Actinomadura rubteroloni: one gene and its partner. The main gene of each other region encodes a partner of the protein of the gene in region 2 in a complex. Links are inferred from orthologs where the notes say so. Each region holds a gene or a part of one and is shown on either strand. Other genes may lie near its edges.

Evidence for each region.
Region 1: the proteins of BTM25_RS12490 (region 2) and smc are in contact, whole or in part, in a crystal structure (PDB 3ZGX), measured with the Bacillus subtilis proteins. The link is inferred for Actinomadura rubteroloni from one-to-one orthologs.

What each region holds. Positions count from the first base shown.
Region 1 is NZ_MTBP01000002.1:956,655-973,496, forward strand. Bases 11,108-15,291 are described here. They hold smc (chromosome segregation protein SMC), read right to left. Parts: upstream 14,977-15,291; coding sequence 11,308-14,976; downstream 11,108-11,307. Other genes in these bases: ftsY (signal recognition particle-docking protein FtsY), read right to left, coding at 11,108-11,247; BTM25_RS15960 (alpha/beta hydrolase), read left to right, coding at 15,078-15,291. Also shown: BTM25_RS15895 (ribonuclease HII), read right to left, coding at 1-314; lepB (signal peptidase I), read right to left, coding at 426-1,304; rplS (50S ribosomal protein L19), read right to left, coding at 1,444-1,797; tRNA (guanosine(37)-N1)-methyltransferase TrmD, read right to left, coding at 1,915-2,697; ribosome maturation factor RimM, read right to left, coding at 2,718-3,269; BTM25_RS15920 (RNA-binding protein), read right to left, coding at 3,272-3,514; rpsP (30S ribosomal protein S16), read right to left, coding at 3,516-4,004; ffh (signal recognition particle protein), read right to left, coding at 4,247-5,815; BTM25_RS15935 ([protein-PII] uridylyltransferase), read right to left, coding at 5,905-8,169; BTM25_RS15940 (P-II family nitrogen regulator), read right to left, coding at 8,169-8,507; BTM25_RS15945 (ammonium transporter), read right to left, coding at 8,504-9,823; more of ftsY, read right to left, coding at 10,093-11,107; more of BTM25_RS15960, read left to right, coding at 15,292-15,971; BTM25_RS15965 (hypothetical protein), read right to left, coding at 16,087-16,284; BTM25_RS15970 (acylphosphatase), read right to left, coding at 16,460-16,750; mutM (bifunctional DNA-formamidopyrimidine glycosylase/DNA-(apurinic or apyrimidinic site) lyase), read right to left, coding at 16,762-16,842. UniProt on the Bacillus subtilis protein: Required for chromosome condensation and partitioning.
Region 2 is NZ_MTBP01000002.1:237,339-240,106, forward strand. It holds BTM25_RS12490 (segregation and condensation protein A), read right to left. Parts: upstream 1,943-2,768; coding sequence 1,058-1,942; downstream 1-1,057. Other genes in the region: BTM25_RS12480 (pseudouridine synthase), read right to left, coding at 1-489; scpB (SMC-Scp complex subunit ScpB), read right to left, coding at 486-1,061; BTM25_RS12495 (ParA family protein), read right to left, coding at 1,980-2,768. UniProt on the Bacillus subtilis protein: Participates in chromosomal partition during cell division. May act via the formation of a condensin-like complex containing Smc and ScpB that pull DNA away from mid-cell into both cell halves.

The DNA of each region.
Region 1 (16,842 bases), 730 kb from region 2 along the record:
CGGTGGACGCCGGTGCGGTCGATGTCGTGGCACGGGATCACGACCGCGCTCCACGCCTCCGCGCGCGCCACGACCTCGGCGTAGATCTGCTCGCGCCGCGCCGGGGTGAGCAGCTTGGAGTCCGTCAGGCCCTCGATGACGCCCCGCCGGCCGGACGGGAGGACCACCGCGCCGACGACGAGCGGCCCCGCGCAGGCGCCCCGGCCCGCCTCGTCCACACCCGCGACACGGTGGAAGCCGGCGTGCGCCAGCGACCGCTCGTACGCGTACAGACCCGCGTCACGGCGCGGCGTGAAGCGAAGGGGACGGTCCATGCACCGCAGGGTACGTCCCCCCGCCGACACCCGAGTCCGAGCGCGGACGGGCCGCATCCCGGCGACCAGGGACGCCGCCGCCCGGCGTGACCGAGATCACGCCGCGACGGTTCAGGAGCGCTGGTTGCGGCGGACGCGCAGGCGGCGCCACAGCAGCGTCACCGGGACCGCGCCCACGAAGCCCGCCGCGAGCGGCGTTCCGGGCAGGACGGTCGCGGACGCGCGGATGCCGGGCTGCTCGAACGTCGACGGGATCCCGAGCCCGCCCATGTGCCCCACGGGCCAGACGATCACGAACGCGCGTCCGATCACCTTGTCGACCGGGATCGCGCCGCCGCCCGGGTCGCCCCGGTGGTTGCGCGAGTCCCAGGACAGGTCCCGGTGGTCGCCCATGACCCAGATGTGGCCCTTGGGGACCGTCACGTCGAACGCGGTCTCCGACGGCCGGTTCTGCTCATGCGTCACCGGGTCGGTGTAGAGGTAGGACTCCTCGGTGAGCGGCTTGCCGTTGACCGTCACGCGGCCCGCGGTGCAGCACTTCACCCGGTCGCCCGCGACGCCGATGACGCGCTTGATGTAGTCCTTCTCGTTCGGCGCTACGCCGAACGCGGTCCCGATCGCGTGCAGCACCTTGGAGACCGGGTTCGACGGCTTCGGCACCGTGGTCTCCGGGTCCCAGGAGTCGAGCCCGTTGAAGACGACGATGTCGCCCGGCTCGATCGACCGCGTGTGGTAGACGATCTTGTTGACGAGCACCCGGTCGCCGACCTGCAGCGTGTTCTCCATCGACCCCGAGGGGATGTAGAACGCCTGCACGGCGAACGCCTTGATCACGAGCGCCAGCACGATCGCGACGACGATCAGGACCGGCAGCTCCTTCCAGAACGAGCCCGGCTTCTTGCGCTTCGGCTCGTCCTCGGCGGCGGTGTCCTCGCCAGGGGTCACGGTCTCCTCATCTTCGGGCACCGCGCCCTCGGCCTCGGATCGCACGTCTCTCCGATCGTCCTCGCTTGTCATCAGGGCGAAAGCCTAGCGGCGCGCACGCCCCCGCACCGCGCGCACGCGCGTGTCGCCGCCAGAACGCCAACGCCCCGGGAACCACCTGCGTTCCCGGGGCGCGGGCGAACGGTCAGAAGTCCCGCTTCTCCTTGATGCGCGCGGCCTTGCCCCGCAGGTTGCGGAGGTAGTACAGCTTCGCGCGGCGGACGTCGCCGCGGACGACCACTTCCAGCTTCTCGATGTGCGGGCTGTTCAGCGGCCAGGTGCGCTCGACGCCGTAGCCGCCCTTGCTCACCTTGCGGACGGTGAACGTCTCGCGGGCGCCGCCGCCCTGGCGGCGGATGACCACGCCCTCGAAGACCTGGACGCGGGTGACCTTGCCCTCGGTGATGCGCGCGTGCACCTTCACCGTGTCGCCGGGACGGAAGGCCGGGTGGTCGGAACGCAGCGCGGCCTTCTCGATCTCCTGGATCAGGGTGTGCATGACTTCCTCAAGGGTCGAACGCGGACGTCGAGAGGCTCCGGTGCCTGCGCTGAGGTGGGGCGTCGCGCCGCGAGAGGCGGAACAAGATCGTGCCGTGTGCAGGGCACACGGAACATCTCAGTGTGCCATATCTTCGTCGTCCACCGGAAAACCGGTGTCGGCGAGGACGGCCCGGTCGCGGGCGTCCAGCCCGTCCCGGTCGAGACGGGCGAGCAGTTCGGGGCGGTGCCGGGCGGTGCGGCGCAGCGCCTCGTCCCGCCGCCAGCGCGCGATGGCGCCGTGGTGGCCCGACAGCAGGACGTCCGGGACGGCGCGGTCCCGCCAGACGGGCGGCTTGGTGTAGACGGGCCCTTCGAGCAGCGACTCCATCGAGCCCGGCGCGAAGGAGTCGTCGGCGACGGACTCGGCGTTGCCGAGGACGCCGGGCAGCAGCCGTCCGATCGCCTCGACCATGACGAGCACGGCCACCTCCCCGCCCGCGAGGACGAAGTCGCCGAGGCTGACCTCGTCCACCCGCATCCGGGTGGCGGCGTCGGCGACGACGCGCGAGTCGATGCCCTCATAGCGCCCGCAGGCGAACAGCAGCCACGGCTCACCGGCGAGTTCGGCCGCGGTGGCCTGGGTGAACGGGCGTCCGCTGGGCGTCGGGACGACGAGCCGGGGCAGCTCCGGACCCGGCGCGACGGCGTCGAGCGCCGCACCCCACGGTTCGGGCTTCATCACCATGCCGGGACCGCCGCCGTAGGGCGTGTCGTCCACGGTCCGGTGCCGGTCGTGGGCCCACTGCCGCAGGTCGTGGACGGCGACGTCCAGCAGCCCGGCGCGGCGCGCCTTGCCGAGCAGGGAGATCTCCAGCGGCGCGAAGTACTCCGGGAAGATCGAGACGATGTCGAGTTTCATGGCCTTCCTCGCGCGCCGGCTCAGACCGCCCCGTCGTCCAGGAGGCCGGGCGGAGGGGTCACGACGACGCGTCCCGCGGTCAGGTCGACCTCGGGGACGAGCGCGGACACGAACGGGATCAGCGCGTCGTCGGCGCCGGGACGCCGGACGACCAGCAGATCCTGCCCGTGGTGCAGGACGTCGGTGACGGTGCCGACATCCGCGCCCGCGTCCGTGACGACCGCGAGCCCGACCAGATCACGGTCGTGGAACTCGTCGGGGTCGGACGGGGCGGGGATGTCGGCGGGGTCGACGACCAGCCACACGCCGCGCAGTTCCTCGGCGGCGGTGCGGTCGCCGACCCCGGCGAAGCGCAGGAGCAGGCGCCCTGAATGCGGGCGCACCTGGGCCACGGTGAGCGGCCCGGCGGTGGCGGGATCGGTCGCGATCACGGTGCCGACGGCGAACCGGAGATCCGGGTCGTCGGTCCGCACGTCGATCTGGACCTCGCCGCGCACACCGTGCGCGCGTCCGACCCGGCCGACGACGAGCCGCTCGCCGGACGGCCGGGGCGCGGCCCGGCGGGGCGCCACGGTCAGCGGACCTCGTTCACGTCGAGGAGGTCCACCCGCACGTACCGGCCCCCGGAAAGGGCGCTGATCACGGTGCGCAGGGCCTTGGCGGTGCGTCCGCTGCGGCCGATGACCTTGCCGAGGTCATCGGGGTGCACGCGCACCTCGAGGACCCGGCCGCCCCTGATGCGGCGGGCGCGGACCAGGACGTCGTCCGGGCTCTCCACGATCCCCCGCACCAGGTGCTCCAGCGCTTCTTCGAGCACGTCAGCCCTCGACTTCGCTACTGCCGTCGGCGGTCGCGGCCGGCTCGGCCGACTCGGCCTGCTTCGCCTCGGTCGGCTTCGGCTCGGTCTTCTTCGGCTCGGACTTCTTGCGGGTGCGCGGCGCGGGGGCCTCGCCCGCGTCGGTGCCCATGGACTCCTTGACGGCCGCCTCGAAGACGGCCTTCTTGTCCTGGCCCGGCTCGGCGACCTTGAGGGTGCCCTCGGCACCCGGCTCGCCCTTGAACTTCTGCCAGTCACCGGTGATCTTCAGCAGGTTGAGCACCGGCTCGGTCGGCTGCGCGCCGACGCCCAGCCAGTACTGCGCCCGCTCGGAGTCGATCCGGATGAGCGAGGGCTCCTGCTTGGGCTGGTAGAGCCCGATCTCCTCGATGGCGCGACCGTCCCGCTTGGTGCGGGCGTCGGCCACGACGATCCGGTACTGCGGGTTCCGGATCTTCCCCAGACGCTTGAGCTTGATCTTGACTGCCACGGGTGTGGTGTTCTCCAGACTTGGTACAGGTGCCCGATCCGGGCCAGGTGGGGAAACACCGGCGCCATGCGGGCAGAGGACTCCGGCTGCGCAGGACGAGAGAGGGCGCCTCGCGCTGATCCGGGATTTCCAGTGTCACATTCTGCCAGACGATCCGAGCGGCGGCGCAATCGCGCGGTCACGGCGGCGGCCCGGGCGTGGCGTCCGCCTCGCAATTCCGGAGGAAGCGGACGCCACGGCCGTCACTTCTTCTTGCGGCCCTGCAGCTTGCCGAGGTCGGGCATCGTGAAGCCGGGCGGAAGCTGGCCGCCGCCGAGCCCGGGGGGAAGCTGCCCGCCGCCGAGGCCGGGCGGAAGGCCCTGGGGGGCGCCGTCGGGCGCCCCGGCGGGCGTCTCGGCGCGCCCGGCGGCGCGCTTGCGCGGGTCGCCGCTGCGCTGCTTGCCCTTCTTCTTGGCCGCCTTGGCGGCCTGCTTGGCCTTGCGGCGGCCGGGTGTACCGGGCAGGCCCATGCCGCCCGCCATCTGCCGGACCATCTTCTGCGCGTCGAAGAACCGGGTGACCAGGCTGCTGACCTCGCCGACGCCGACGCCCGAGCCGCGCGCGATGCGCGCCCGCCGCGACCCGTTGATGATCTTGGGGTTGCTGCGCTCGTCCGGCGTCATCGAGCGGATGATCGCGGCGACGCGGTCGAGGTCCTTGTCGTCGATCTGGCTGATCTGGTCCCGGACCTGGCCCATGCCGGGCATCATCCCGAGCAGGTTCCCGATCGGCCCGAGCTTGCGGATCATCATCATCTGCTCGAGGAAGTCCTCCAGGGTGAAGTCCTCACCCGAGACGAACTTCGTGGACATCCGCTGCGCCTGCTCGGCGTCGAACGCCTGCTCGGCCTGCTCGATCAGGGTGAGGACGTCGCCCATGTCGAGGATGCGCCCGGCCATGCGGTCGGGGTGGAAGACGCTGAAGTCCTCCAGCTTCTCGCCGGTGGACGCGAACATGATCGGCCGGCCGGTGATGTGCCGTACCGACAGCGCCGCGCCGCCGCGCGCGTCGCCGTCGAGCTTGGTGAGGACGACGCCGTCGAAGCCGACGCCGTCCATGAACGCCTGGGCGGTGTTCACGGCGTCCTGGCCGACCATCGCGTCGACGACGAACAGCACCTCGTCGGGGCTGACGGCGTCGCGGATGTCGACGGCCTGCTGCATCATCTCGGCGTCGATGCCGAGGCGGCCCGCGGTGTCGATGACGACGACGTCGTGCAGGGCGCGGTTGGCGTGCTCGATGGAGCGGCGCGCCACGTCCACCGGGTCGCCGACGCCGCTGCCGGGCTCGGGCGCGAACACCGGCACCCCGGCGCGCTCGCCGACGACCTGGAGTTGCTGGACGGCGTTGGGCCGCTGGAGGTCGGCGGCGACGAGCAGCGGCGTGTGGTCGGCGGCCTTCAGCCAGCGGGCGAGCTTGCCGGCGAGGGTCGTCTTGCCCGCGCCCTGGAGGCCCGCGAGCATGATCACGGTCGGCGGGTTCTTGGCGTAGCGGATCTCGCGGGTCTCGCCGCCGAGGATGGTGACCAGTTCCTCGTTGACGATCTTGACGACCTGCTGCGCCGGGTTGAGCGCCTGCGAGACCTCGGCCCCGGCCGCCCGCTCCCTGATCCGGGCGATGAAGTCCTTGACGACGGGCAGCGCCACGTCGGCTTCGAGCAGCGCGACACGGATCTCGCGGGCCGTCGCGTTGATGTCGGCCTCGGAGAGCCGGCCCTTGCTGCGCAGCGACGAGAAGACCGTCGTCAACCGGTCGGAGAGCGTCTCGAACACGTGTCTGGACCCGTCCTTGGAAAGCTTCTGGGATCGCCCTTCAGACTATCGGGTCGCGCGCGCCGGTCGCCCGGTCGAAGATCGCCGGGTCAGCGCAGCGCCGTGAGGACGCGTTGCCGGACGTCGGAGAGCACGGCCGGGTCGGCGGGGGGCTTGCCGTCGCCGTCCACGACGTAGAAGACGTCCACGGCCTCGGCGCCGAGCGTGTCGACGCGCGCCGCGCGGACCTGGAGGCCGCACGCTCCGATGGCCTGGCCGACCCGCCACAGCAGGCCGGGACGGTCGTGCGCGCGGACCTCGATCACGGTGGCGACGGCCGAGGCGTCCTCCACGACCGTCACGCGGGGCGGCGCGACGGGCACGCCTGGACGGACCCGGACGGACCGGGCGCGGCGTTCGAGCCGTTCGGCGACGTCCAGCCGGTCGGCGAGCAGGCGGCGCAGGTCGGCCTCCAGCGCGGCGGGCTCGGGCGGCGTCCCGAACTCGGGCAGCGCGGTGAACTCCAGGACGGCCGTGCCGTGGTCGGGCACGGACGTGATGCGGGCGCCGCGGACGACGAGCCGGTGCAGCGCGAGCACGCCCGCGACGCGCCACAGCAGCCCCGGACGGTCCGGCGCCGCGATCGTGATCTCCGACCCGGCGATGCGGACGGCGGCCCCGTCGTGCCGGACGAGCGCGGGCCGGGGGGCGGGCGGCGGCGGCAGGACGTCGCCGGACAGGGCGGCGCGGACGCGGCGGGTCAGCTCGGCGATCTGCCCGGCCTTCCACGCGTTCCAGGCCGTCGGCCCGGTGGCCTTGGCGTCGGCGACGGCGAGCGCGGCGAGCAGGTCCAGCAGTTCGATCTCGCGCCCCGGGACGGTGGCGACGGCGGCGAGCACGGTCTCGATCGTCGCCGGATCGTCGATGTCGCGGCGCGTGGCGGTGTCGGGCAGCAGCAGGTGGTACCGGACGGCGGTCTCCAGCACGGCCACGTCCCCGGCGTCGAAGCCGAGGTCGGCGGCGATGTCGCGGGCCAGGGCCGCGCCCGTCACCGAGTGGTCGCCGGGCGAGCCCTTGCCGATGTCGTGCAGGAGCGCGCCGGCGAGCAGCAGGTCGGGCCGGGCGACCTCGCGGGTCAGCGCGGCGGCCCCGGCGGCGGCCTCGACCAGGTGGCGGTCCACGGTGTAGCGGTGGAAGGGGTTGCGCTGCGGACGGTTGCGGACGCGCTCCCATACCGGCAGCAGCCGCACGATGAGACCGGCCTGGTCGAGGTCCTCCCACACCGGGATCGCGGCGGGCCCGGCGCCGAGCAGCGCGACCAGGGCGTCGCGGGCGGCGGCGGGCCAGGGCGCGGCGGGCAGGGCGGCGTGCTCGGCGAGCCGGCCGACGGTGGCGGGCGCGAGCGGCAGCCCGGCGTGGGCCGCGCCGGCGGCGACGCGCAGGACGAGCGCGGGGTCGGCGAGGTCGGCGCCGCGCGCGAGGACGACCGCGCCGTCCTGCTCGACGGCGCCGTCGGCGACCGGGCGGCGCTCGGCGGGGGCCTTGCCCCGGCGGCGCGGCGCGAGGAACCGGTCCACGTGGTGCCAGAGGTGGTCGGAGGCGTGGACGACCGTCCGGGCGGCCTCGGCGGTGGCGCGCAGCAGCCGGTCGGCGTCGCCGAGCCCGAGCGCGGCGGCGACGGGGTTCTGCTCCTGGAGGACGAGCCGGTCGGCGGACCGCCCGGTCTGGTCGTGCAGGGCGTGCCGGACGTCCAGCAGCAGGTCGTGGGCGGCGCGGACGCGCGCGTCGGGCGCGGACGCCACCCAGGACGCGCCGACGGCCTGCATGACGTGGACGTCGCGCAGCCCGCCGTGCGCCTCCTTCAGGTCGGGTTCGAGGAGGAAGGCCAGCTCGCCCTGCGACTCCCAGCGCGTCCGGCACATCTCGCCCAGTTCGGCCAGGCGGGACCGGGCGTCGGCGCGCCAGTCGGCGAGGACGGCGGCGCGCAGTTCGTCGGCCAGCGCGTGCTCGCCCGCGACGCGGCGGGCCGACAGCAGCCCGAGCGCGGCCTTCATGTCGGCGCGGGCGACCTTGCGGGCCTCGGCGACGGTCCGCACCGAGTGGTCGAGGCGGAGCCCGGCGTCCCAGATCGGGTACCAGAGGCGGTCGGCGAGGGCGGCGACGTCGGACCGTCCCCGGTGGACGAGCACGAGGTCCAGGTCCCCGCCGGGGGTCAGCTCGCGGCGGCCGAGGCTGCCGACGGCGACGAGCGCGACGCCCTCGGGGACGCCGTCCCCGGCGGCCAGCAGGCCCGCGAGCCAGTCGTCCAGGTCCGCGCAGCGCTCGGCCCGCGCCGCCGCGAGGGCTGCGCGGGCCGAGTCGGGGGCCACTTCCACTACAGGGCTTCCGGGCCGGTCTCTCCGGTGCGGACGCGGACGATCGTGTCCACCGGGACCGCCCAGACCTTGCCGTCGCCGATCTTCTCGGTGCGGGCGGCCTTGACGATCACGTCGATGATCTCGTCGGCGTCGGCCTCGTCGACCAGCACCTCGACGCGGAGCTTGGGCACGAGGTCGACCTTGTACTCGGCGCCCCGGTAGACCTCGGTGTGGCCCTTCTGGCGGCCGAAGCCGCTGGCCTCGCTGACGGTGAGGCCCTTGACCCCGGCCGTCTCCAGGGCCGCCTTGACCTCGTCCAGCTTGAACGGCTTGATGACCGCCGTGATCAGCTTCACGCTTCCGCCTCCACCTTCGTCTGGTCGCTGCCGCTGCCGGCGAGCGTGCCGTGGGAAATCGCCGACCCGGCGTGGACGCTGCCGAAATCGTAGGCCGTCTCGGCGTGGGCGGCGCTGTCGATGCCGGAGATCTCGTCCTCGGCGTCGATCCGGAAGCCCATCGTGAGGTCGATGACCTTGGCGATGATGAACGTGACGACGAACGAGTAGACGATCGTGACGGCGACCGCGATCGCCTGCTTGCCGAGCAGTTCCAGCCCGCCGCCGGCGAACAGGCCCTTGGCGCCCGCCGGGTTGACGGCGGTGCTGCCGAGGAAGCCGATGAGCAGGGCGCCGATGATGCCGCCGACCATGTGGACGCCGACGACGTCGAGCGAGTCGTCGTAGCCGAGCTTGTACTTCAGGCTGACGGCGAAGGCGCAGACCGCGCCCGCGATCAGGCCGAGGACGAGCGCGCCGACCGGGGTGACGTAGGCGCAGGCCGGGGTGATCGCGACGAGCCCGGCGACGAAGCCGGACGCGATGCCGAGCGTCGTGGACGCGCCGTCGCGCAGCTTCTCCACCACGATCCAGCCGAAGCCCGCCGCGCAGGTGGCGACCATCGTGTTGATCAGCGCGACGCCCGCGATGTCGTTGGCCGCGAGGGCGGAGCCGGCGTTGAACCCGAACCAGCCGAAGAACAGCAGACCCGCGCCGAGGAGGACGAAGGGCAGGTTGTGCGGGCGCATCGGGTCCTTCGGCCAGCCGCGCCGCTTGCCGAGGACGAGCACGACCGCGAGGGCCGCGACGCCGGCGTTGATGTGGACGACCGTGCCGCCCGCGAAGTCGAGCGCCTTGACCTTGTCCATGATCCAGCCGCCGCCCCAGACCCAGTGGGCGATCGGCGCGTAGACGAGGGTGACCCAGACGAGGGAGAACACCACCCACGCGCCGAACTTGGTGCGGTCGGCGAGCGCGCCGCTGATCAGCGCGACCGTGATGATGGCGAAGGTCGCCTGGAACGCCACGAAGACGAGGCTCGGGATGCCGGTGCCGTCGTCGAGGGTGGCGGTCTTCTCCAGGCCGACGAGACCCCAGTCGTCGAGGCCGCCGATGAACTTGTTGGCGCCGCCGCCGTCGGAGAAGGCGATGGAGTAGCCGTAGACCACCCATGCCATGCCCACGACGGCGATGCTGACGAAGCTCATCATCATCATGTTGAGCACGCTCTTGGCTCGGCTCATCCCCCCGTAGAAGAACGCGAGCCCCGGGGTCATGAGCAGGACGAGCGCTGTGCTCGCCAACATCCAGGCAGTGTTGCCGCTGTCGATTTTCATCTCGGGGGCTGTCCCTCCTCGGCCACATGATTCTGTTGGCTCAGAGACTCCGGCCCAGCCGTTTCGCCAGGGGGGCGGCAATGTTTCGATGGTGTGAAACCACACCAGTGAGTGTTTCGACCGTGTTTCGGACGGATCACCGAACCAGTTGACGCTAGGGAACTTTGCCAGTGAGCGACGGTGTCAGGGCCCGGTTCCTCGTCTGCTCCTGACAAAAACACTCCGCCCGCGCGGTAACGCGCGGACGGAGTGTCAGGCCGTGCGGACGCTCAGTCGCCCAGGATCGCGTCCACGAAGGCTTCCGGTTCGAAGGGCGCGAGGTCGTCCGCGCCTTCGCCGAGGCCGACGAGTTTCACCGGGACGCCCAGCTCCCGCTGCACCTGGACGACGATGCCGCCCTTGGCGGTGCCGTCCAGCTTCGTGAGCACCACGCCCGTGACGTTCACCACTTCGGCGAACACCCGCGCCTGCTGCATCCCGTTCTGGCCGGTGGTGGCGTCCAGGACGAGCAGGATCTCGTCGATCGGGCTCTGCTTCTCGATGACCCGCTTGACCTTGCCCAGCTCGTCCATCAGGCCGGTCTTGGTGTGCAGACGGCCCGCGGTGTCCACGATGACCGTGTCGGTCTTGTCGTCGATGCCCCTCTTGACCGCGTCGAAGGCGACGCTGGCCGGGTCGGCGCCCTCCTCGCGCCGGACGACCGGGGCGCCGACCCGCGACCCCCACGTTTCGAGCTGGTCGGCGGCTGCGGCGCGGAAGGTGTCGGCGGCGCCGAGGACGACCGAGCGCCCGTCCCCGACCAGGACGCGCGCGAGCTTGCCGCAGGTCGTGGTCTTGCCGGTGCCGTTGACGCCGACGACGAGCACGACGGCGGGCCGGGTGCCGTGCGGCGCCGTTCGCACCGCGCGGTCCACGTCCGGGCCGATCTGCTTGACCAGCTCGTCCCGGAGCATGCCGCGCACCTCCTCGGGGGTGCGGGTGCCGAGCACCTGGACGCGGGTGCGCAGGTCCTCGGCGATCTGCCGGGACACCGCGACGCCCATGTCGGCGCCGATCAGCGTGTCCTCGATCTCCTCCCATGCCTCGTCGTCCAGGGTGTCGCGCGACAGCAGGCCGAGCAGCGCCTTGCCGAACGTGCCCTGGGAGCGGGCGAGCCGGGCGCGCAGCCGGACGAGCCGGCCCGCGCCGGGCGGCGGCTTCTCGATCTCCGGTTCGGGCCGGGCCGGCGGTACCGGCGGCGGCTTCTCGATGACCGGGGCGGCGGCGCGGCCGTCCCCGGTGGCGGCCTCCCCCGCCTCCGCGCGGGGCCGTTCCTCCGGTTCTACGGGTGGGCGCGGCCTGCGGCGCGCGGGACGCAGGAACATGACGCCGCCGACGACCACGATCAGGGCGGCGAGCACGGCGAAGAGGATGACGTATTCCATAGCCCGTCCAGTTTTCCAGACGGGCCGCGCTCGGCCGAACAGGAGCCGGTCGCGGCGCGGTCAGACGGCGTCGTGGTCGCGCAGCCGCTGGCTGATCACCTGGGTGACGCCGTCGCCGCGCATCGACACGCCGTACAGCGCGTCGGCGCCCTCCATCGTGCGCTTCTGGTGGGTGATCACGATGAGCTGGGACGACTCGCGCAGTTCCTCGAACACCGTGATGAGCCGCTGCGTGTTGGTGTCGTCCAGCGCGGCCTCGACCTCGTCCAGCACGTAGAACGGCGACGGACGGGCCTTGAACACCGCGACGAGGAACGCGATGGCCACCAGCGACCGCTCCCCGCCCGACAGCAGCGACAGCCGCTTCACCTTCTTGCCCGGCGGGCGCGCCGACACCTCGACGCCGGTGGCGAGCATGTCGTCGGGCTCGGTCAGCGACAGGCTGCCCTCGCCGCCGGGGAACAGCCGCGCGAAGATCCGGACGAACTCGCGCTCGGTGTCGGCGTAGGCGGAGCCGAACACCTCCTGGACGCGGTCGTCGACCTCCTTGACGACGTTCATCAGCTCCCGCCGCGTCTTCTTGAGGTCTTCGAGCTGCGTGGTGAGGAACGCGTGCCGTTCCTCCAGCGCGGCGAACTCCTCCAGCGCGAGCGGGTTGACCTTGCCGAGCTGGGTGAGCTGGCGTTCGGCGGTCTTGGCGCGCTTCTCCTGCACGGCCCGGTCGTAGGGCTGCGGCACGGCGTCGTCCGCCGCTTCGGGGCCGGGCGGGACGTCCTGGTCCGGCCCGTACTCGGCGACGAGCGCCTCCACCTCCAGCCCGAACTCCTCCAGCGCCCGCTGCTCGTACTGCTCCAGCCGCAGCCGCTGCTCGGCGCGCGCGACCTCGCTGCCGTGGACGACGTTGACGAGCCGTTCCAGCGTGCTCGACAGCTCCCGCACCTGGCCGCGCACGACGCGCAGCTCGGAGTCGCGGGCGGCGCGGGCGCGCTCGGCGTCCTCGCGCCGCGCGACGGCGTCGGCCAGCGACCGTTCGATGTGCTCCAGCGCGGTCAGCGCGCCCCGGTGGACGGCTGCGGCGAGTTTCGCCTGCTCCTCCCGGCGGGCGCGGCGGCGGGCGGCGCGCGACCGTTCCTCGCGCTCGCGGCGGGCGCCGTGCTCCAGCGCGTCCGCGCGCCCTGCGATGGCCTGCACGCGTTCCTCGGCGGTGCGGACGGTCAGCCGCGCCTCCATCTCCACCGACCGCAGCTCCTGGCAGCGGGCGTTCAGCTCGTCGCGCGCGGCGGTGTCGTCGTTCGCCTCGTCGGCGACCTCGGCGGCCTCCTCGGCCTCGGCCAGGCGCAGCGCCAGTTCCTCGGCGGCCTCGGTGTCGGCGGCGAGCGCGTCGGTGGCGGCGTCCAGCGACTTCGACAGCCGCTCGGTCTCGCCGAGCGCGGCCCGCGCGTCGGCCTCCAGCCGCGCGGCGCGGCGGGCCTCCTGCGCGACCTCCGCCTCGGCCGCGCGGACGCGGGCGCGCACCCGGTCCAGTTCGGCCTGCGCGTGGTTGACGCCGGTCTGCGCCTCGGCGGCGGCGGCCTGCGCGGCGTCCAGCGCGGCCTGCGCGTCCTGCTCGGCGGCGGCGGACGCGGCGAGCGCGGCGGCCGTCTCGACGGCGGCGGCCTCGGCGGCGGTGAGGTCGGCGGCGGTCTCGTCCAGGGTGGCGCGCATCTGGAGCAGGCCCTGCGCGCCGCCCGCCGCGCCGCCGCGCGCCCAGTGCGCGCCGACGAGGTCGCCGTCGCGGGTGACGGCGCGCAGCGCGGGAGCGCGCCGGATCAGCGCCGTCGCGGCGGCCAGGTCGTCGGCGACCGCGACGTCGCCGAGCAGGTGCCGCAGCGCGGGCCGGACGGCATCGGGGACGGTCACCGCGTCGATCACGTAGTCCACGCCGTCGATCCGGTCGGCGGCGGCGTCGGCTCCCCCGCCGACGAGCAGCCCGGCGCGGCCCGCGTCGCGGTCGCGCAGCAGCGCCAGCGCGGCCTCGGCGGTGTCCAGCGACCCGACGGCGACCGCCCCGGCCGCGTCGCCGAGCGCCGCCGCGACGGCCGTCTCGTAGCCGGGACGGACGGTCAGCAGCGCCGCGACCGTCCCGAGCACGCCGGGCAGCGACCCGTCGCCGGACGCCGCGAGCAGCGCCTCACCGCCGTCCGCCGCCGTCGCGAGCGTCAGGTTCAGCGCCTCGACGCGGGCCTGGAGCGCGGCGACGCGCTTCTGCGCGGCCTGGTCGGCGGAGCGGGCCGCCGTGACGGCCGCCCGCGCGTCCTGCACGCCCCGCCGGGGCGCCTCGACGGCGGCGCGGGCGGCCTCGGCGGCGTCCCGGGCGGCGGCGAGGGCGTCCTGCGCGGTCTCGTGCGCGGCGGCCAGCTCGGGATCGACGGCGGTCTCGGACGCGAACGCCGCGAACTCCTCCTGCGCGATCTCGGCGCGGCGCTCGGCCTCGGCGCGGGCGTCGGTGAGCCGTCCGATCTCGGCCTGCCCGGCCTGGGCCTTGCTGCGCAGCGCCTCGACGCGTCCGCGCAGCCGGGCCAGGCCCTCGCGCCGGTCGGCGGCGGCGCGGGCGGCGGCCTGGAGGCGGCGCTCCTCGGTCGTCAGGGCGTCCTCGGCGGCGGACCGTTCCCGGACGGCGCCGTCCAGCCCGTCCTGCGCCTCCTCCAGCGCGGCGCGCAGCATCTCCTCGCGCTCGCGGACCTCGGCGGCCTCGCGTTCCATGTCCTCGGGATCGCGGCCCCGGCGTTCCTCGGCACGGTCCTCGGCGGTGTTGCGGTGCCGCTCGGCGGCGAGGTCGGCGACGCCGCGCAGCCGCTCCTTCAGCGCCGACAGCCGGAACCACACGTCCTGGACCTGCGCGTACTGCGGCGCGGCCTCGGCCTCTTCCTCTTCGAGGAGGGCCTCGCGCTCCTGCGTCTCGGCGAGCGCCCGTTCGGTCTCGACGCGGCGCTCGCGGATCCGCGACTCGTCGGCGGCCTCCTGGTCGAGCTTCGTCCGCAGCGCGACGAGGTCGTCGGCGAGCAGCCGCGCGCGGGCGTCGCGCAGGTCCGCCTGGATCACGGCCGCGCGCCGCGCGATCTCCGCCTGCCGACCGAGCGGCTTGAGCTGGCGGCGCAGCTCGCCGGTGAGGTCGGTGACGCGGTTGAGGTTGGCCTGCATCGCGTCGAGCTTGCGGAGCGCCTTCTCCTTGCGCTTGCGGTGCTTGAGGACGCCCGCCGCCTCCTCGATCACCGCGCGCCGTCCCTCGGGCCCCGCGTGCAGCACCCGGTCGAGCTGGCCCTGCCCGATGATGACGTGCATCTCGCGGCCGATGCCCGAGTCCGACAGCAGCTCCTGGATGTCCAGCAGCCGGCAGGAGTCGCCGTTGATGGCGTACTCGCTCTGCCCCGACCGGAACATCAGCCGGCTGATCGTGACCTCGGAGTAGTCGATGGGCAGCGCGCCGTCGGAGTTGTCGATCGTCAGCACGACCTCCGCGCGGCCCAGCGGGGCGCGGTTGGCGGTGCCGGCGAAGATGACGTCCTCCATCTTGCCGCCGCGCAGCGACTTTGCGCCCTGCTCCCCCATCACCCAGGCGAGGGCGTCCACCACGTTGGACTTGCCCGATCCGTTGGGGCCGACGACGGCGGTGATGCCCGGCTCGAACCGCAGCGTGGTCGAGGACGCGAACGATTTGAATCCGCGCAGCGTCAGAGTCTTCAGGTACACGGCGCCGTCGACCTCCTCCCCGGGAACCCGTCGAACGATACCGGCGACGGGCCCCGGACACGGGCTTCGCCGACGCGACGTGCCGGGAACGGGGGACGTGGATGATCAGCAGACGGCTGGTGCTGGCCGGGCTCGGCGGCGCGGGCGGGCTCGCGGCGGCGGGCCTCGGCGGCGTCGGGCTCGTGGAGGCGCGCGTCCTGCCGGGCAGGGTCCGGCTCGACCGGGCGCTCGGACGCTGCGGGTCGTTGCCGCCCGTCCCGTCCGAGCAGGCGGACGTCCGCGAGGAACGCTGGCGGTCGGCCGCGCGCGGCACCGACGTCGCGATGACGGTCGTCACGCCGCGCGGGGTCCCGGCGCGCGGCCTGCCCGTCGTCGTCGCGCTGCACGGCGCGGGCGGCGACCACCGGGCCGTCCTCGTGCTGTGTCTGGACCGCTACCTCGCGCACGCCGTCGCGCACGGCACGCCCCCGTTCGCCGTTGTCGGCGTGGACGGCGGCGCGACGTACTGGCACCGCCGCGCGACCGGCGACGACCCGCTCGCGATGATCACCGGCGAGGTGCTGCCGCGGCTCGCCCGGCGCGGCCTGCGCACCGACCGGATCGGCCTGCTCGGCTGGTCGATGGGCGGCTACGGCGCGCTGCTGGCCGCCGAACGCCTCGGCGCCGGGCGTGTCGCCGCCGTCGCCGCGTCCTCGCCCGCGCTGTTCGCCTCGCTGGAGGCCGCGCGCGGCGCGAACCGCACCGCGTTCGACGACGCGGACGACTTCGCGCGCAACGACGTCTTCGCCGGACTGGACGCGCTGCGCCCGGTTCCGGCATGGATCGACTGCGGCACCAGCGACACGTTCGCCCCGCGCGCCGGCCGCCTGCGCGACCGGCTGCGGCCGAAACCCGCGGGCGGCCTGTTCGGCGGCTGCCACGACGGGCCGTACTGGATGCGCCGCGCCCCCGGCCACCTCGACTTCCTCGGTCGCCGGCTGGCCCGCGGCGTCTAACGGGCGGCCTGCCGTCCGGTGCGCGAACGGCAGGCGAACACGTGCATACAACGGGCAAACAAAAGGGACGCTCGCATAGCGGCGTCCCTGTCGTTGTTCTCGGTTCGGACGCTGATCAGGTCAGCGCCGGTTCACGGTCCTTCACCGTGAGCGACAGAACGTCGTCGCCGTTCGCCGTCGCAAGCGCGTCGTTCTCGTCCTGAAGCCGTACAAGCTCGGCTTCCAGATCCCGTACGCGCTGCTGAAGACGCCGCATCTCCGCGACCATCCGGGGGTCGGGACCGCCGACGTGGCCGAGTAGAGCCTTCGCCATGACTAAGGGTCCTCCACGCTGAGTAACCAGCAGGAATCGCGCCCGCAGAAGAGTTGTCGGTGCGCGTTTCATCTAGAGTCGCACCAGCGCGTGTCCGGGTCAAGATGGACATCACGGGCCGGTAACAACCTGTCTTCTCCAGTTTAGCAGGTTTAAACCGTGTCTCCCTACCCGATCACCTCTCCACGAAACCGGAGAGGCCCCCGCGCGGCTCCGACCAGCGGGATGCCGCTCCTTCGACGGTTCCAGGACGCCCGGGCGCGTCGGGCGCGGCGAGCACCGCCAGCAGCGCCTCGCACGCCGCGCGCGGGCCCTCGGCGATGACCTCGACGCGCCCGTCCCGCAGGTTGGACGCGCTGCCGACCAGGCCGAACTCCAGCGCCCGCGACCGCACCCACCAGCGGAAGCCCACGCCCTGCACGTGCCCGCGCACCCAGACGGTGAGCCGCGCCGCGTCGGTCGTCATCGGCGGTCCCTTCAGAACCGCGCCCGGCGCGGGAGCGGCTGGCAGACGGGGCAGGTGAAGGACGAACGGTTCATGAACGCGTCGCGGCGGAT
Region 2 (2,768 bases):
GCGCAGCCTGCGGCCGAGGTCGCGCGGGATCGGCCCGTGGATCTCGGCGAGGTAGGTCTTGTCGACGCCGAATGACGGGTGCATCAGCCGGTGCGACAGCTCGCCGTCGTTGGTGAGCAGGATCAGGCCCTCGGTGTCGGTGTCGAGCCGTCCGACGTGGAACAGGCGCTCGGGGACCTCCACGTAGTCGGCGAGGGACTTGCGGCCCCGCTCGTCCGCCATCGTGCTCACCACGCCGCGCGGCTTGTTGATCATGTAGTACCGCATCTCGGCGCGCGTCTCGACCCGGCGGCCGTCCACATGGATCACCGCGCGCCGGGGGTCGACGCGCTCGCCGAACCGGAAGACCTTCTTGCCGTCGACCGTCACCCGGCCCTCGCCGATCAGCTCCTCGCAGTGCCGGCGGCTGCCGATCCCGGCGTCCGCCAGCACCTTCTGCAGCCGCACCTCCTGGACGTCCTCGTCGGCGCGGCCCTGGTTATCGCTCACGTGTCCTCAATTATCTCGTCCGGAAGGTCATCGGGAAGGTAGGGGGCGAGGTCGGGCAGCTCGTCCAGATCGCGCAGGCCCAGCCGCTCCAGAAAGTACCCGGTCGTCCGGTACAGGTGCGCCTGGCTCTCGGGGTCCTGCCCGACGTCCTCGATGAGGCCGCGCAGGGTCAGGGTGCGCATGACGCCGTCGCTGTTGACGCCCCGGATGGACGACACCCGCGCCCGGCTCACCGGCTGCCGGTAGGCCACGACCGCCAGCGTCTCCAGCGCCGCCTGCGTCAGCCGCGCCTGCTGCCCGTCGGTGACGAACCGCTCGACCACGGGCGCGCAGGCGTCCCGCGTGTAGAACCGCCAGCCGCCCGCGATCTCCCTCAAATCGAACCCCCGCCCGTCGGCGGTGTATTCCGCCGCCAGCTCGCGGAGCGTCGCGGTGATCTCGTGGACGGGCCGTTCCAGCAGGTGGGCGAGGTTCACGACCGGGACGGGCTCGTCCACGACGAGCAGGATCGCCTCGACCGACGCCCGCAGGCCCGGCCCCTCGGTCACGGATTCGGTCACGGTGTCGGTCATCCGCCGTCCTCCCCGGCCCCGGCCCCGTCCTCGCCGGGCGGCGGGCGGGTGCCCTCGTAGTCGTCGCCGACCTCGACGTCGCCGTCGTCGGCCCCGGTCCAGGTGACGTGGAGCGCGCCGAGCGGTTCGGCCTGCTCGAACGTCACGGCCGCCTCGCGGTACAGCTCCAGCAGCGCCAGGAACCGCGCGACGACCTCGAACGTGCCCTCGCAGTCCTCGGTGAGCACCGCGAAGGTCGTGCTCCGCAGCCGCCGCAGCAGCGCCACGACGATGGCGGCCTGCTCCTTGACGCTCGCCTTCGGCTGGTACATGTGCTCGACCGACACCGCGGGCGGCGCCTTCGGCGCGAGCGCCTTGGCGGCCAGCCGCGCGAACTGGTCCGGGCCGAGGCCGAGCAGCACCTCGGGCAGCAGGTTCGCGAACTTCGGCTCGATCGGGACCGTGCGCGGGAAGCGGCGGGCGGCGTCGGCCATCCGCGCCGCCAGATACCCGGCGACCTCCTTGTACGCCCGGTACTGGAGCAGCCGGGCGAACAGCAGGTCGCGGGCGGACAGCAGGGCGAGGTCGTCCTCGTCGTCCACCTCGCCGGACGGCAGCAGCCGCGCGGCCTTCAGGTCGAGCAGGGTCGCGGCGACGAGCAGGAAGTGGCTGGCCTGGTCGAGGTCCCAGTCCTTGCCGTGGGCGCGGATGTGGGCGATGAAGTCGTCGGTGACCTTGTGCAGGGAGACTTCGGTGATGTCCAGCTTGTGCTTGGCGATCAGGCCGAGCAGCAGGTCGAACGGCCCCTCGAAGTTGTCGAGGTGGACGCGGAACTTCCCGGCGCCCTCGGCGTCCTCCCCGGCGACGGCCGCCGTCGCTTCCCCGATGCTCACCGGTCCCATGTTCCCACGGCGCGGAACCGTCCGCGCCGACGCGCGCTCACTCGGCGGCGGACCACCGGTCGAGCACCTCGCGCGCCAGGCTGCGGTAGGCGTTGGCGCCCATCGAGTTGGGGTCGAAGAACGTGATCGGCTCGCCCGCGACGGTCGCGTCGGGGAACCGGACCGTCCGGTTGATGACGGTGTGGAACACCTTGTCGCCGAACGCCTCCACGATCCGGCTCAGCACCTCGCGGGTGTGGAGCGTCCGCGAGTCGTACATCGTGCCGAGGACGCCGTCGATGACCAGGCCGGGGTTGATGCGCCCCTGCACCTTGTCGATCGTCTCCATCAGCAGCGCGACACCGCGCATCGCGAAGTACTCGCACTCCAGCGGGATCAGCACGCCCTCGCTGGCGGCCAGCGCGTTCACCGTGAGCAGGCCGAGGGACGGCTGGCAGTCGATGAGGATGTAGTCGTAGTGCGGGACGGCCGACTTCAGCGCCCCCGCGAGGATGTACTCGCGCCCGACCTCGTGGACGAGCTGGACCTCGGCGCCCGACAGGTCGATGTTGCTCGGCAGCAGGTCCATGCCCTCGACGCCGGTCTCGATGACGACGTCGTCCCACTCGGTGTCGTGTTCGAGCAGCATGTTGTGGACCGTGACGTCGAGCTGACGCGGGTCGCCCTTGCCGAGCCCGACCGACAGCGCGCCCTGCGGGTCGAAGTCCACAAGCAGGATGCGCCGGCCGTACTCGGCGAGCGCCGCACCGAGGTTGATCGTGGTGGTGGTCTTGCCGACCCCGCCCTTCTGGTTGCAGATCGCGACGATCCGCGCGGGCCCGTGCTC